3 regions of the Nocardiopsis sediminis genome follow, and region 2 is predicted to be linked to each of the others. Evidence: predicted binding sites of a transcription regulator. Region 2 holds the regulator's gene; each other region holds the start of a gene.
What was found. Region 2 encodes LexA, which represses DNA repair genes until DNA is damaged. Its sites were predicted from a motif close to TCGAACANNTGTTCGA; they were not measured.
Positions count from the first base shown of each region.

Region 1: ACFOVU_RS25375 (DUF6504 family protein) is a predicted target of LexA. The motif match lies at 2,601-2,616, and genes of this name have one in related genera.
Region 3: ACFOVU_RS20780 (DUF6504 family protein) is a predicted target of LexA. The motif match lies at 2,663-2,678, and genes of this name have one in related genera.

Region 1 covers NZ_JBHSBH010000015.1:641,689-646,681, forward strand. The annotation lists gene ACFOVU_RS25365 (amidase) at 1-651, shown strand, start outside; gene ACFOVU_RS25370 (APC family permease) at 854-2,242, shown strand; gene ACFOVU_RS25375 (DUF6504 family protein) at 2,255-2,527, opposite strand; gene ACFOVU_RS25380 (protein kinase domain-containing protein) at 2,790-4,993, shown strand, end outside.
Region 2 covers NZ_JBHSBH010000015.1:502,271-507,263, forward strand. The annotation lists gene ACFOVU_RS24760 (vitamin B12-dependent ribonucleotide reductase) at 1-192, opposite strand, end outside; gene nrdR (transcriptional regulator NrdR) at 301-780, opposite strand; gene ACFOVU_RS24770 (LysM peptidoglycan-binding domain-containing protein) at 1,234-1,749, opposite strand; gene lexA (transcriptional repressor LexA) at 2,012-2,782, shown strand; gene ACFOVU_RS24780 (alpha/beta hydrolase) at 2,969-4,045, shown strand; gene ACFOVU_RS24785 (MMPL family transporter) at 4,090-4,993, opposite strand, start outside.
Region 3 covers NZ_JBHSBH010000013.1:128,434-133,426, forward strand. The annotation lists gene ACFOVU_RS20765 (TAXI family TRAP transporter solute-binding subunit) at 1-159, shown strand, start outside; gene ACFOVU_RS20770 (sensor histidine kinase) at 188-1,597, opposite strand; gene ACFOVU_RS20775 (response regulator transcription factor) at 1,601-2,281, opposite strand; gene ACFOVU_RS20780 (DUF6504 family protein) at 2,381-2,650, opposite strand; gene ACFOVU_RS20785 (TetR/AcrR family transcriptional regulator) at 2,932-3,555, shown strand; gene ACFOVU_RS20790 (DivIVA domain-containing protein) at 3,646-4,434, opposite strand; gene ACFOVU_RS20795 (DivIVA domain-containing protein) at 4,439-4,993, opposite strand, start outside.

The sequences.
Region 1 (4,993 bases), 140 kb from region 2:
GACCGCGATCTGCGCGGCCTGCGGGTGGCCTGGACCCCCGACCTCGGCGGCGCGTTCACCTCGGAACGGGCGGTGCTCGACACCCTGGAGCCGCAGCTGTCGGTGTTCACCGGCCTGGGCTGTGAGGTCACCGAGGACGCCCCCGACCTCAGCGGCGCCGAGGAGGTGTTCCGCACGCTGCGCGCCTGGCAGTTCGCGAGCAAGTTCGGGCCGCTCCTGGAGACCGACCGCGACCGCCTCAAGCCCAGCATCGTGTGGAACACCGAGGCCGGGCTCGCCCTCACGGGCGACGACCTCTCCCGCGCCGAGCGGCTGCACACCGCGATCTTCCACCGGACGCGCGCGTTCTTCGAGCGCTACGACGTCCTGCTGCTGCCGGTCAGCCAGGTGGTCCCCTTCGACGCCGACCTGGAGTACCCCGCCGACATCGACGGGGTCGCCCAGGAGACCTACCTGGACTGGATGCGCTCGTCCTACCTGATCACCGTCACCGGCAGCCCCGCGCTGTCGGTGCCCGCGGGGTTCACCCCCGGCGGGCTTCCCGTGGGCCTTCAGATCGTGGGCCCGCAGTTGGCCGAGCGGCGGGTGCTGGAGGTGGGCCACGCCTTCGAGCAGGCCACCGGCTTCGGCCTGCGGCGCCCCCCTCTGTAGGGGGCGGCGGCGCCGCGGTGATTCCGGGAGATCACCCCGCCGGGTCGGATCGGTGAATTTCCCGATCGTGCGCAATTCGGGATCAACAGGGGGATTCCCTTTTGATGATCTCCGGGGCACGCTGAACCCCTGCACGTCCGCACCCCCATGTGGAGGCCCCGTGAGTTCGAGCACGCAGGAACCACAGCAGGAACAGGGGTTCATGCGTGTCCTGGGCCGCTGGGACATCCTCGCCCTGGCGTTCGGCGCGATGATCGGCTTCGGCTGGGTCGTCCTCACCGGCGAGTTCATCAACGCCGCCGGCAGCCTCGGATCGGCCCTCGCCTTCGTGATCGGCGGCGTGATCATCGCCCTGGTCGGCCTCACCTACGCCGAGCTGGTCGCCGCCATGCCCCAGGCCGGCGGCGAGCACCACTACGCGCTGCGCGCGCTGGGGTCGCGCGGCGCGTTCGTCGCGTCCTGGGCGATGGTCCTCGGCTACGTCTCCGTGGTGGCCTTCGAGGCCGTGGCCCTGCCGCAGACCGTGCTCTACCTGGCACCCGACATGCAGGTCGGCTACCTATGGACGGTGGCGGGCTATGAGGTCCACGCCAGCTGGGCCGCGGTCGGGATCGTCTCGGCGATCGCGATCACGGCGCTGAACTACATCGGGATCCGCCCGGCGAGCGTCTTCCAGACCGTCGCCGTGCTGTTCCTCCTGGCCGCCGGGGCCCTCCTGCTGGTGGGGTCGCTGACCGGCGGCTCCGCGACGGACATGCAGCCGCTGTTCACCGGCGGCGTCCCGGGGATCGTGACGGTCCTGGTCGCGGTGCCGTTCCTGTTCGTGGGCTTCGACGTGATCCCGCAGTCGGCGAGCGAGGTGAAGATCCCCTACCGGCAGGTGGGCCGGATCCTCGTGGTGTCGGTGGCCTGCGCCTCGGCCTGGTACATCCTGATCATGCTGACCGTGTCCTCGGGGCTGGCGCCCGAGGTGCTGGCGCAGTCCGAACTCGCCTCGGCCGACTCCATGACCGAGCTGTGGGGCAGCAGGGCCATGGGCCAGCTGCTCGTTCTCGGCGGCATCGCGGGGATCGTGACCAGCTGGAACGCGTTCCTCATCGGCGCCAGCCGGCTGCTGTACGCCATGGCCGTGTCGCGGATGATCCCGGCCTGGTTCGGCCGCCTGCACCCCCGGTTCCGCACGCCGGGCAACGCGGTGCTGTTCATCGGGGCGCTGTCGGTCATCGCCCCGCTCTTCGGCCAGCCCATGCTCGTCTGGCTGGTCAACGCCGGGGGCATCAACATCGTGGTCGCCTACCTGATGGTCGCCCTGTCGTTCCTGGTGCTGCGCCGCCGCGAACCCGGCATGGCACGCCCGTTCCGCACCCCGGCGGGCACCGTGGTCGGGGCGCTCGCGGTCGCGGCCAGTATCGGCCTGGGCGTGCTGTACCTGCCCGGCATGCCGGCGGCGCTGACGTGGCCCTACGAGTGGGGGATCATCGGGCTGTGGTGGGTGCTGGGCGCCGCCTACCTGCTGCGCATGCCCGGTGTGGGCCCCGGCGCCGACGCCGAGGCGCGGCTGATCGGCGCGGTCGAACAGCGCCGGTCCTGAGGGCCCCGAGGGTCAGTCCCAGACCCGTGCCAGGGTCCAGGAGCCGGTGAGCGAATCGTGCCGGAGCTCGTAGACCCCGCGTGAGACGTCCTGGGAGCCCGCCTCGACCCGCCAGTAGGTGCGCTGGGGCAGGCGGTCCTCGGCGTGGGGCGCCCAGTCGGCGCGCAGGGTGACCCAGTGGTCGATGATCCGGCGGACCACATAGATGCGCCCCTCCCAGGTGAAGCGCACGGGCCGGCCGTCCTGCTCGGCCACCGTGATCTGCACGCCGAAGATGCGCCCCACCCGCGGGCCTCCCTCACCATCGCCGGTCGGCGCGCACGCCGAGCGGGACCCGCGGGGAAGGGCAGGCCGAAATTCGAACACGTGTTCCCATTCTATCCCAGGCGGGCAACCCGCTGGAAGCGCGGCATCAGCGCACGTGTCTAGAATCGTGGCGACCCTCCCTTACATGGCGTACCTCCGGCGGCGTCCGCACCCTCCGCGCCTCGGCCCCCGATACGCCATGAGGCGCGAATGACGCGACCCCGCAAAGGAACCCAGCACTGTGACGCCAAACGGGCACGAGAGCGCCAAGCCCCTCCGGACCGGCGACCCCCGCGAACTCGGCAACTACCGGATCGAGGGGCGCCTGGGCCGCGGCGGCATGGGCACCGTGTACCTGGCCCGCGACGCATCGGACCGCCTCGTCGCGGTCAAGCTGATCCACCCCGATCTGAGCGACGACGAGGACTTCCGCCGCCGGTTCGCGCGCGAGGTCGCCTCCGCCCGCAAGGTCGCGCGGTTCTCCACGGCGGGGGTCCTGGACGCGCGCCTCGACGGCGATCCGCTGTTCATCGTGTCGGAGTACGTGCCGGGCCCCAACCTCTCCCAGGCCATCACCACCGACGGCCCGATGCTCGGCGGCACGCTCGACAGCCTCGCCATGGGCGTGGCCGCCGCCCTGGTCGCCATCCACCGGGCGGGCGTCGTCCACCGCGACCTCAAGCCCGCGAACGTCCTGCTGTCGGCGGTGGGCCCCAAGGTGATCGACTTCGGGATCGCCCGCGCCCTGGACGACGACAGCGCCGTCACCCGCTCCAGCCAGCTCATGGGGACCCCCGCCTACCTCGCCCCCGAACTCGTCCTCGGCAACGACGTCACGCCGGCCTCCGACATCTTCTCCTGGGGCTGCCTGGTCGCCTACGCCGGCATCGGCAAGGCCCCCTTCGACGCCCCGTCGGTGCCCGCCGTCCTGCACCGCATCAGCTCGATGCAGCCCGGCCTCGAGGGCCTCGACCCCGGCCTGGAGCCGCTGGTGCGGCAGGCGCTGGCGAAGGACCCCGCCGACCGCCCCACCGCCCAGCAGCTGCTGAACCGGCTCGTCGGCCAGGACGACCCCGCTGATTCGACCGTCGACCGGTCCGTCGTGCGGTCGTGGACCCCGCCGTCCACCGCCCGGCCCACCGGGCTCTCGGGGGCCGCCGCCGGTGCCGCTGCCGCGGGAGCCGGCGCGGCAGCGGGCGCCCTGGCGGGGGCCGAAGCCGCTCCGGACCCCGGCGCCACCCCCGTGACCGGCCCCCCGGCCGGTCCCGGTGCGGCGCCCACCGGCCCTCCCCCGCCGCCGACCGGCGGGCAGGTTCCGCCCACCCGCCCCATGGAGGGGCAGGCGCCGATGCCGCCCTCGGGCGGCTATCCCTCGGCGGCGGGCCAGACCCCATCGGGGCCGCAGCCGGCCTACGGCCCGCCACAGCCCGGCCCCGGCGTCGTCTCCGGGAACGGGCCCTACGGCTCTGCGCCGGGGGCGCAGCCCGCGTATCCGCCCACGGGAGGACAGGCCCCGTACCCGCCCACCGGAGGGCAGGTCCCCTACGCGCCGACCGCAGCGCAGGTCCCCCTCCACGGCGGACCGCCCCACGGCCTCGGGCACATGGGCCCGGGCGGCCCGTTCGGCCACGGCCCCGCCGGCCCCAACGGTCCGGGCACTCCCGGGGACGGGTCACCGTCGTCCCCGCGGCGCCGCACCACCGCCATGGGCATCGGCGCGGGCGCGGTCGTCCTGGCGGTCGTCGCCGCGATCGGCGCGGTCCGGCTCTTCGGCGACGGGCCGCCCGAGGGCACCAGCATCTTCCAGGACGACTTCGCCGTGGTCGGGGAGTGGGAAGGACTGGACGAGTACGACCCCAGCGACACCACCTCGGGCGGCGGCTATGACGACGAACAGCTCCTCCTCATCGTGCAGAGCGACTCCGATCAGCCCAGCCGCGGCGAGTGGGCCCCGTTCGAGGCCGAGATCCCCGAGAACGTCTCGGTGAGCGCCGACGTCCAGGTGCGCTCCGGACAGCCCTATGGGCAGTTCGGTGTCCGCTGCTTCCGGCAGGAGGACGACGACACGGACGTGGTGACCATGTACGAAGGGCTCGTCCGGATCGACGGCGAGGGTGCCGAGCTCAGGCGGATGGGGGGTCAGGAGAACGGGTCGGTGATGGCCAGTGCCGACTCCGTCCCCGGATTCGCCGCGACCGGCGACCGCGACGAGGAACCCGCGGTCAACACCGTCACCATGACCTGCGAGGCCGACCGCAGGGCCGACACCATGACCCTCAACCTCTACGTCAACGGCCGTCACGTCCTGGAGGCCGTCGACGACCGGCTGCTGCCCGACGACGCCGAGGAGCCGCGCATGGTCGGCGTCGTGGCCAAGCGCGGCGCGGGCGGCGGCGACAACACCGCGATCGCCTTCGACGACTTCCGCCTCGACGAGCTCCCCGC
Region 2 (4,993 bases):
GGGGAACTCGACGCCCCGCTGCTCGAAGTTGACCGAGCCGTCGCGCCAGTTCGTCATGACCACGTCGCGGCGCTCCCACTCGAGCGCGTCATACGGGTGCACGCCCGGAGTGGTGAAGATCCGCGCCACTTTCAGGCCCTTGCGCCGGCCCCTGCCCTTGCGCTGATCCGACGCCCCGGTTGTCTCCGTCATGTCGCTCCCCCTGTACTCGTCACATACCCAACACACGCCCCCGCTTTCACACGTAACGGGTGGCGGTTCATTCCTCATCGCGCCACGGGCCTCTCGACCGGCCCGGCGCTACCCCTGTGGAGCGTCCCCCTGGGCGACACCGGCCCGGTCGGCCCGGAGGGTGGCGATCTCGTTCTCGAAGTCCGCAAGCGACTCGAACCCGCGGTAGACCGAGGCGAAGTGGAGGTAGGCCACCTCGTCGAGGTCGCGCAGCGGCCCCAGGATCGCCAGCCCGATCTCATGGGCGGGGATCTCGGCCATCCCGCGGCACCGGATCTCCTCCTCGACCTGCTGGCCCAGCTTGGCGAGCGCGTCCTCGGTGACCGGGCGCCCCTGGCAGGCGCGCCGCACCCCGGCGACGATCTTGGTGCGGGAGAACGGCTCGGTCACGCCGGAGCGCTTGGCGACCATGAGCAGCACGGTCTCCTGGGTGGTGAACCGGCGTCCGCATTCGGCGCAGGTCCGGCGGCGGCGGATCGCGGCTCCGTCCTCGGTGGACCGGCTGTCGATGACGCGGGTGTCAGGATGACGGCAGAACGGACAGTGCATGTCGGCGCGCCCTCCCCAGGATCTGCATCTTCGGCATCGGTCGCCATCTCCGCGCAGCGGTCTCGGGCCTGCCCGTGGTCATCCGGGCAGCCCTGGTCATGTCCTCGCACCCCCACCGGACCGGTGGTACCGGGGGATCCGGAAGCACGGCAAGAACGGATACCTACTAAAGCACAAGTTCTGGGCCGCTTGTTCCGGGCGAGCACTAGATGTTGTGGTCAACTTATGACCGTCGCGATGGGGTGCGCAAGTCCCGCCACACGTGACACGGACCTCCACCCAGGTCACACGGGCCAAACCCGGATCAGGACCGGGCGTGTCGCGCACAGGCGGGCCGCCGACGCGAACGGGACCGCAGGCCCCCCGCCATGCGACACGCCGGGCGCGACGGATCGCGGTCCCGGCGTGGGCAGGTACGACCTGCGGGAATGTGCGCCTCGGCGCGGTGTGGGATCAGGGGAGGACGAGCTCCTGCCCGGGCTCCAGCTCTGGGCTCGACAGCTCGTTGATCCGCACGATCTCGTGCACGGTCCGACGGGGATCGTCACCGGGCCGGACCCGCTCGGCGATCCCCCACAGCGTATCGCCATCGCGGACGACGACGGTCGAGGACGAGGCGGGCAGGAAGGCGGATTGCGTGGGCGCGCCGGAGGCGGAGGCCCCGGCCGCGACGGCTGTCAGGAAGAAGACGGAGAGCACACCGGTTGCGGTGGCGGATGCGGTGGAGACGAGGACCACACGGCCGCGGCGGGTGAGGCGGGTCCACCCGCGTCTGACGACCGCGGGCAGGATCCCCGGCGCGACGGCGCAGTCGAGGTCGGGCAGATCGGGCGGGCCGGCCGCCATGCGCGCGCCGGCGGCCGCCGGACGGGCGGCGAACTTCACGGGTGCGGTGCGCCACTCGGGAATCTCCTGCGCCCAGTCGAACAGGACGGGACCCCGGGGCCGCAACACGGACGGTTCGGACATGACCCCCACTTTCGAACGCCGGTGCTTTCGAACCGGCGTTCGACTATTACCGCATCTCGGCGATTTTTTCATCACCGTCTCGAACGTTTGTTTGATATTGCCCAGCGTAGGCACTACCGTTGGACATGTTTCACTGCGGTATCGGCGACAGGCCGCTACCGCTGTCAGACGGGTCGACGGGGCGACCCCGCGGGCGCGGGGATCATCCTGACGATGCTCGAACACCCCACGCCCAGAACACCGACCGCCGAGGAGGCCGGCCGTGCCGGAGGAGAACCACGGAACGCAGGAACCTCACGCGGGCGGGACATCCGTCGCCGCGCTCCGGTCCGCCACCACGCAGTCTCCAGGTGCGGGGGATCCCGCGGCCGCTACGGACAATGGTGCGCCGAAATTGACGGCCCGTCAGCAGAGCGTGCTGAACTGCATCCACCGTTTCGTGCGGCAGCGGGGGTACCCACCGTCCATCCGGGAAATCGGCGACGCGGTGGGCCTGTCGAGCCCCTCCAGTGTCGCGCACCAACTGAAGGTGTTGCAACGCAAGGGCTATCTTCACCGCGATCCGAATCGCCCACGAGCGGTCGAAATTCGCATACCCGGACAGCCCACGGTGCGCTCCTGGGACCACCTCGACGACCAGCCCCGGGCCGACGGCACCCGCGCCACCGACGTCCCCGTCGTGGGCCGCATCGCAGCGGGCGGCCCGATCCTGGCCGAGGAGGCCATCGAGGACGTCCTGACCCTGCCCAAGCAGCTCGTCGGCGAGGGCCGGCTGTTCATGCTGAACGTGGTCGGCGACTCCATGATCGACGCCGCCATCACCGACGGTGACCTGGTCGTCGTCCGCCAGCAGCCCGAGGCCAACAACGGCGACATCGTCGCGGCCCTGCTCGACGACGAGGCCACCGTGAAGGCGTTCAAGCGCGACGGCGACCACGTGTGGCTGCTCCCGCGCAACGACGCCTACGAGCCCATCAACGGCGACGAAGCCACCATCCTGGGCAAAGTGGTCGCCGTTCTCCGGCGCATCTGAGGTCTAACGTCCTGCGCGATAACGACTTCACCACGCTTTGGAACGGGCCCGTGATCTTCATTGAAGATCACGGGCCTTTTCCCGTTTCGACGCCGAACGGTTATCGGTGATGACGACGCTCCGCTGAATGGGCTCCGCCTGAAAGTGTCCGGAGGCCTGGCCCGAATCACCCCCTACGGTAGGACCATGCCCTTCGCCCCCGCCGCTGTGCGCGCCGCCGCCCTGTCCGCCGCCGTGGTCCTGGCCGCCTCGGCGTGCTCCGGGCAGCGGCAGGAACCCGCCGGGCCTCCGGAGCGCCCGGGCGTCACCCCCGCAGAGCGCGACGTGAGCTTCGACAGCGGCCCCGACACCGTCCACGGGACCTTCGCCCTGCCGCCCGGAGCCCAGGGCCGGGTGCCCGGGGCCCTGATCATCTCCGGCAGCGGACCCACCGACCGCGACGGCGACAACCCCGCTCGCCCCGATGCCGGCACCAACGAGAACTTCGCCCGCCTGCTCGCCGACGCCGGCGTGGCCTCGCTGCGCTACGACAAGCTCGGCAGCGGCGAGACCGGCATGGGCGCGCGCGACGAGGACGACCCGGTGGGCTATGACGTCTTCGAGGCGGAGATGGCCGACGCCTACGCCCACCTCGCCGCGCAGCCGGAGGTGGACCCCGGCCGGCTGCTGGTGCTGGGCCACAGCGAGGGCGCGCTGTTCGCCCTGCGCGCCCCGGGCGCCGTCCGCGACCACCCCCCGGTGGCGCTGGTGCTCGCCGCCCCGCCCGGCGGCCGCTACCTCGACACGGTCGACCGCCAGCTGACCGACCAGATCCGGCTCCAGGAGGGCGCGGGCGCGCTGGAGGCGGCCGATGCCACCCGGGTGCTCTCCAATGCCCGGTCCGCGATCGCGCTGATCCGTGCGGGCGAGCGGCCCGATCAGGACCCCGTCCCCGAGCTGGGCGGCCTGTTCGACCCCTCCGTCGCCCCGTTCCTGCACCGGATCGACGCGATGGACCCGGTCGACCTGGCCGGAGACCTCCCCCGCGGCGTCGAGACGCTCGTCCTGTGGGGCACGGCCGACTCCCAGATCGCACGCGACGACGTGGACCGCCTCATGACCGGGCTGCCCGGCGCCGAGCGGGCCGACATCGAGGGCGCCGACCACGTGTTCCGCGCCTATGACGACGCCCCCGGAGCCGAGGTCCTGGACTCCCAGCGCGCGTTCTCCCCCGAGGTCGGGCCGGCCCTCTCCGCGTTCCTGGACTCCGCCGTGCGCCCCTAGCGCTCCCGGTCCCCGCGCCGTCCCGCCGCGCGGCGGGACGGCGCTCAGGCGGGCGTGGGGGTGCGCCCGGCCTCCTCGGCGGTGCGGGCGTCCTCCTCCGGGCCCGCCGAGGGCTCGACGACGTCGATCCGGCGGTGCAGAGCCGCGAGCGGGCCGGGCAGCCACCAGTTGGCGGTGCCCATGAGCCGCATGGCCGCCGGGACGAGCACGGCCCGCACCAGGGTGGCGTCGATGACGACGGCCGCCAGCAGGCCGATGCCCACGGTTGCGACCAGCAGCACGTCCGCGGTGGCCATGGCGCCCATGACCACCACCAGCAGCAGCGCCGCCCGGGTGATGAGGCCGGAGGTGCGCTGCATCCCCGCCGCGACGGCGGCCCGGTTGTCGCCCCGGCGCAGCCACTCCTCGCGGACCCGCCCCAGCAGGAACACCTCGTAGTCCATCGACAGCCCGAAGGCGATGGCCGCGATGAGGATCACCACAGCGGGGTCGGTCCCGGGCGGCGGGGTGAAACCCAGGACCCCGGCGAGGTTGCCGTCCTGGACGGCCCACACCACCACGCCGAAGCACGCCGTCAGCGACACCGCCCCGACCACCAGCGCCTTGAGGGGCAGCAGCACGGAGCCGAACGCGGCGAAGAGCAGGGCCAGGGTCACCGCGGCGACCACGCCGGCCATCACGGGCAGGTCGGCGCGCAGCGAGGCGAGGGTGTCGACGAGCTCGGCCGTCTGCCCGCCGACCAGGGTGCGGGTGCCGTCGGGCGGGGGCAGGGCGCGCAGCCGCTGGACGAGGTCGCGCGCCTCCTCGGACTTGGGCGCGGCGTCGGAGTCGACGACGATGGCGGCCTGGTGGCGGTCGCGCCCCAGCACCCCGGCCTCCGACACCCCCGGGACGTCGCCGACCCGGGCGGCGAAGTCCGCGGCGACGGTGTCCGCGGCCGGCCCGGGC
Region 3 (4,993 bases), on a different contig from region 2:
GTCGCCCGGATCATCACCGAGACCGTGTTCACCCAGTCCGCCGCGATCGCCGCCGACCGGCCCGAGGCCGCCCACATCAACGTCCGCACCGGCATCGCCACCGGCCCCGTCCCCCTCCACCCCGGGGCGGAACGGTGGTTCCGCGACCGGAAGTCCTGACGGCGTGCTCCCCGCTCTGCCTGCCCGCTCACTCGGGGAGGGCGGGCGGCGCCCCCGGGAGCCGGATCAGGACGTCCAGGCCGTAGCCGTCGGAGTGCGGGCGCGGCAGCCCCGGGCCCAGGCGCAGCTCGCCGCCCGCGGCCTCGACCAGCTCGGCGCAGATCGCCAGCCCCAGGCCCGTCCCCGGCACGTTCTGGTGCTTGGGCGACCGCCAGAACCGGCGCAGAGCCTCCTCGCGCTCCTCGCGGTCGAGCCCGATGCCGTCGTCGCTGACGTGCAGGTCGACCATCTCGCCCTCCGCCGCACGCAGCACGACCCGCTCTCCCCCCGACAGCCGGATCGCGTTCGCGACCAGCTCGTCGAGGACGCTGCCCAGCCCGCCGGGTGGCTCCAGCAGCCGGATCCCCGCCGGCACCCGCGCCTCCACGGCCACCCCGCGCTCCGCGCCCAGGGCGCGCCACCGCTCCAGCCGGGTGCCGAGCACGAGGTCCAGCTCGACGGGCTCGGCGTCGCTGAAGCTCTCCAGCCGCGTGGCGGCCAGCAGGTGGTTGAGCATCCGGTTCATCGCCTTGAGCTCCTCCACCGCGTCGTCGTGGACCTCGCGGGCCTCCTCGTCGCGCAGGAACGGCCGCAGGTTCTCCACCGCCAGGCGCAGGCTGGTGAGCGGGTTGCGCAGCTGGTGGGAGGCGTCGGAGACGAACGCCCGCTGCCGGTGCAGGGCCCGCTCGACCACGTCGACCATGGCGTTGAACGACGCGGCCAGGCGCCGCAGCTCCGGCGGCCCGCCGGCCTCGTCGGCGCGCACGGTGAGGTCGCCGTGGGCGACGCGCGCGGTCGCGTCGTCGAGCCGGTGCACCGGGCGCAGCACCCAGCGCGACACCGGCCAGGTCACCGCGGCCAGGCCGGTCAGCGGCACCAGGCCCAGCAGCGCCATCCACCCCCAGCTGGCGAGCACCGACGTGCGCAGGTGCCCGGTGTCCGACGCGGCCACGACCACCCCCTCGACCTCGCTGTCCCGCCCCACCGGCTCGGCGAGGATCAGCGGGCGGTCGTCCCACGGCCACAGCGCGGTCGGGGGCTCCGGGCGGAACCCGGCGAGCGCGTCGTCGACGACGCGCCGGGTCCCGGCGTCCTCCAGGTACGTGAGGAGCTCGCCCTGCCCGCTGGAGCCGATCACGACCCGGCCCGAGGGGTCGAGCAGCGCCACCGGGAAGCCGTAGAGGTCCTCGTAGCGCTCCAGCTCCATGCGCAGCGCCTCGGTCCGGCCGGTCTCCAGAGCGGTGTCGGCCAGCGACGCGAACCGGCCGATGTCGTTCAGCCGGTCGACGTAGACCTCCCCGGTCTGCTGCTGGGCCACCAGCGTCGCCAGCGGCACGCCCAGCGCGGCCACCAGCACGAACGCCAGAGGGAGCAGGATGACCAGCAGCCGCTGTTGCACGCGCTACTCCGGCCCGGTCCTGACGTGCAGCCGGTAGCCCACCCCGCGTGCGGTGTGGATGCGCAGGTCGCCGCCGAGCTTGCCGCGCAGCGCCGCGATGTGGGTGTCGAGGGTGCGTGAGGACGCCTCCCAGCCGACCCCCCACACCTGGTCCAGGATGACGTCGCGGCCGACGACCGCCGGAGCCCGCTGCGCCAGCAGCGCGAGCAGGTCGAACTCTTTGCGGGTGAGGGACAGCGGCACGCCGTCCACCTCGGCCTCCCGGGAGTTCAGGTCCATGCGCAGCGGCCCGAGCGTCAAAGGGGGCTCGCTGCGCTCGGCGGCCGACCGCGCCGCCCGGGTGCGGCGCAGCACCGCGTCGATGCGGGCGAGGAGTTCGGCGATGCCGAACGGTTTGACGACGTAGTCGTCGGCGCCGGCGCGCAGGCCGCGGACGCGTTCGCGCTCCTCGGCGCGGGCGGTCACCGCGATGATCGCGGTCTCGGAGCGCTCGCGCAGCCGGCGCAGCAGGTCGATGCCGTCGGCGTCGGGCAGCCCGAGGTCGAGCAGCACGACGTCGGGCTCCGGCGCGCGCAGGGCGTCGGCCGCCGAATTGACCCGGTTGACGTCGAAGGACGCGTTCCGAAGCGCGGTGACCAGACCTCGCGCGACCCGGTCGTCGTCTTCGACCACGAGAATGCGCATCGTCCGACATGGTAGAACGCGCCTGGTCGCATAGCCCCCACTCCGGGCCGCGCCCCTCCCGCGCGGCCCGGCCCCGCGGTCACGGGGCGGGGGCGGGCATCATCCCCATAGGCGGCGCATGGTCCAGTGCTCGGTGGCGGTGTCGAGCGTGATGTCGGCGATGCTGGGCCGGCCCTGGTCGGACTCGGCGGCGACCCGCACGAGCCGGATGTCGGTGCCGCCGGCGCCCGGGCCGCCGGGGGTGCCGTTCCCGGTGTTCCAGGTGCCGATGATCCGCCGGACGCGGTACATCCGCCCGCGCCAGGCGAAGAAGGCGGGGTGGCCGCCGGTGGTCGATCTGACGTCGATCCGTTCGTTGTAGAGACTCACCCCGGCATCCTATCGAACACAGGTTCGAATCAGGATCGGCCCCCGGGTGTCCCGGCATCGGACACCCTAGATCTTCGGGCCGGTGCGGCGCGGCACCACTTTGCGGCGCATCCTTGGTTCGACCTGGATGACCTGCGCTGATGGCCGGGATATCGGTGGACCGCGGAGCCCCGTCGGCGTGTCGCGCCCGGGGCGGCGGGCGCCCTCCGTCCGGCCGACCGGTATGCCTATTCTTGTGGGGCCGTAGGACACGGGGGCGGGGGGTGAGCGGGGAGGTGAGCGTGACCGGCGGACAAAACGCGGCGACCGGAGGGCCGGGGGCCGACGGGGAACGCGTGCCGGTGCCCGGCCGGCTGCTGGCGGCGGCCACCCGGCTCTTCGCCGAGCAGGGGTTCGAGCGCACCTCGGTGCAGGAGCTGGTCGACGCCGCCGGCGTCACCAAGGGCGCGATGTACCACTACTTCTCGTCCAAGGACGACCTGCTCTACGCCGTCTACCAGCGGCTGATGTCGCTCCAGATGCGCCGGCTCACCGAATTCGCCGCCGCACCCGGTCCCATCGCCGAGCGGGTGCGGGCCGCGGCCGCCGACCTCGTCCACACCACGGTGGACAACCTCGACGATGCGGTCATCTTCTACCGCTCCATGCACATGCTCTCCGCCGACCGCCAGGCCGCGGTGCGCAAGGAGCGCCGCCAGTACCACGAGCTCTTCCGCTCGATGATCGAGCAGGGCCGGAGCGAGGGGGTCTTCCGCTCCGACGTCCCCGCCGACATCGTCGCCACCCAGTACTTCGGCGCCGTCCACCACCTCGGCCGCTGGTACCGCCGCGACGGCGAGCTCGACGGCCCGGCGCTCGGCGAGCACTTCGCCGGCCTCCTCATGGCCGGGCTGCGCCCGGTCTGAGCCGGGCGGGGCATCGCCGGTCCGCGCGGGCTATGGCGCGGAGCCCGTCCACACCCTGTGGACGTGCCGCGGTAGCGGCATGCGCCGGCCTCAGCCGTGCTCGTAGCGGCGCAGCTCCTCGGCGAGCAGGTCCAGGAACGCGTCGACCTGCGCCGGGTCGTAGCCGGGCCGGGCGCGGGTGGTCGCGAACTGCACGCGTTCGACCTGGGTGGCGTTGAGCGGGGCGAGGTCGGGGCGCCCGTTCAGCAGCGCGCCGAGGGTGGCCTCGGCGCGGTCGAGGAACGTGTCGACCTCGTCCTCGTTGTACCCCGTGGTCAGCCGGGTGGTCGCGAACCGCTTGCGCCGCACGTCCTCCGGGGTCATGGGCGGACGGTCACCGCGCGGGACGGGCGGCGGGGGCGGGACCGCGCCGAAAGGGGGAAGGGCCGCGCCGCGGCCGGGTGGAGGCCCGCTGGGCGGAGCGGTGCGCGGGCCGGGCCCCGGGCCGGGACCAGGACCGGGGCCGCGTCCCTGGCCGGTGTGCTGGGGGCGGGGCGGGCCCGCAGGCCGGCCCGCGGGCGGAGGGCCCGGACGCGCTCCGGGCCCCGGCTCCCCGGGTTCGCCGCTCAGCCCGCGGGAGCGCAGGTCGGCCACGATGACGTCGAGGAACTCATCGACCTCGTCCTCGTTGTAGCCCGGGTTCAGCCGGGTGGTCCGGAACCGGGCCGCCTCGACCTCGGCGGCGGTGATGAGCGGGCCGGTGCGCGGGCCGCCCTGCAACGCCACGAGCGTGGCTTCGACCCGGTCCAGGAGGTGGTCGACGTCGTCCTCGTTGTAGCCCGGCCGCAGGCGCACCGTACGGAACGTCTTGTTGCTGATGTCCGAGGGAGTCAGGGGCATGCCTCTATTGTGCCGACCGAGCCGTTCCAGGGGAGGGCGTCCTCGGCAAAGTCAGCGGCCGCCCCTGGCCGCCGGGCGATCGGCGGGCATCGCCCGCGCGCTTCAGCGCCGCGCAGAGGTCGTCGACGAACGCGGTCACCTGGCCGCGGTCGAAGCCGCGCAGCACAACGGGCAGGTCCGCGCACCGCTCGCGCAGCTCCGCCGCCGTCGGGCCGGCCGCGACCCGGCCCCCTGCGCGGATGGCGGCGACCGCGTCCACCCCTTCGACCAGCAGGGCTTCGACCTCGTGCCGGTCGTAGCCGCGCAGGACGACGTCGAAGCGCGCCGCCGCGAGGTCGGGCCACGGCCCGTAGCCCGCCTCCTCCGCACCCGCTTCCGCCCCCGGGGCGCCGTCCCCGGCGGGGGATTGCAGTTCGGCGATCATCCGGGCCAGCGCGGAGTCGACCTGAGCGCGGTCGTAGCCGCGCCGGGCCACCCGCAGCGCGCCCGCTGCGGCCCGGGCGCGCCCGGCGACGGAGCCGTCGCCGGTGTCCGCGGTGCCGCGCCGGGCCGCCAGCGC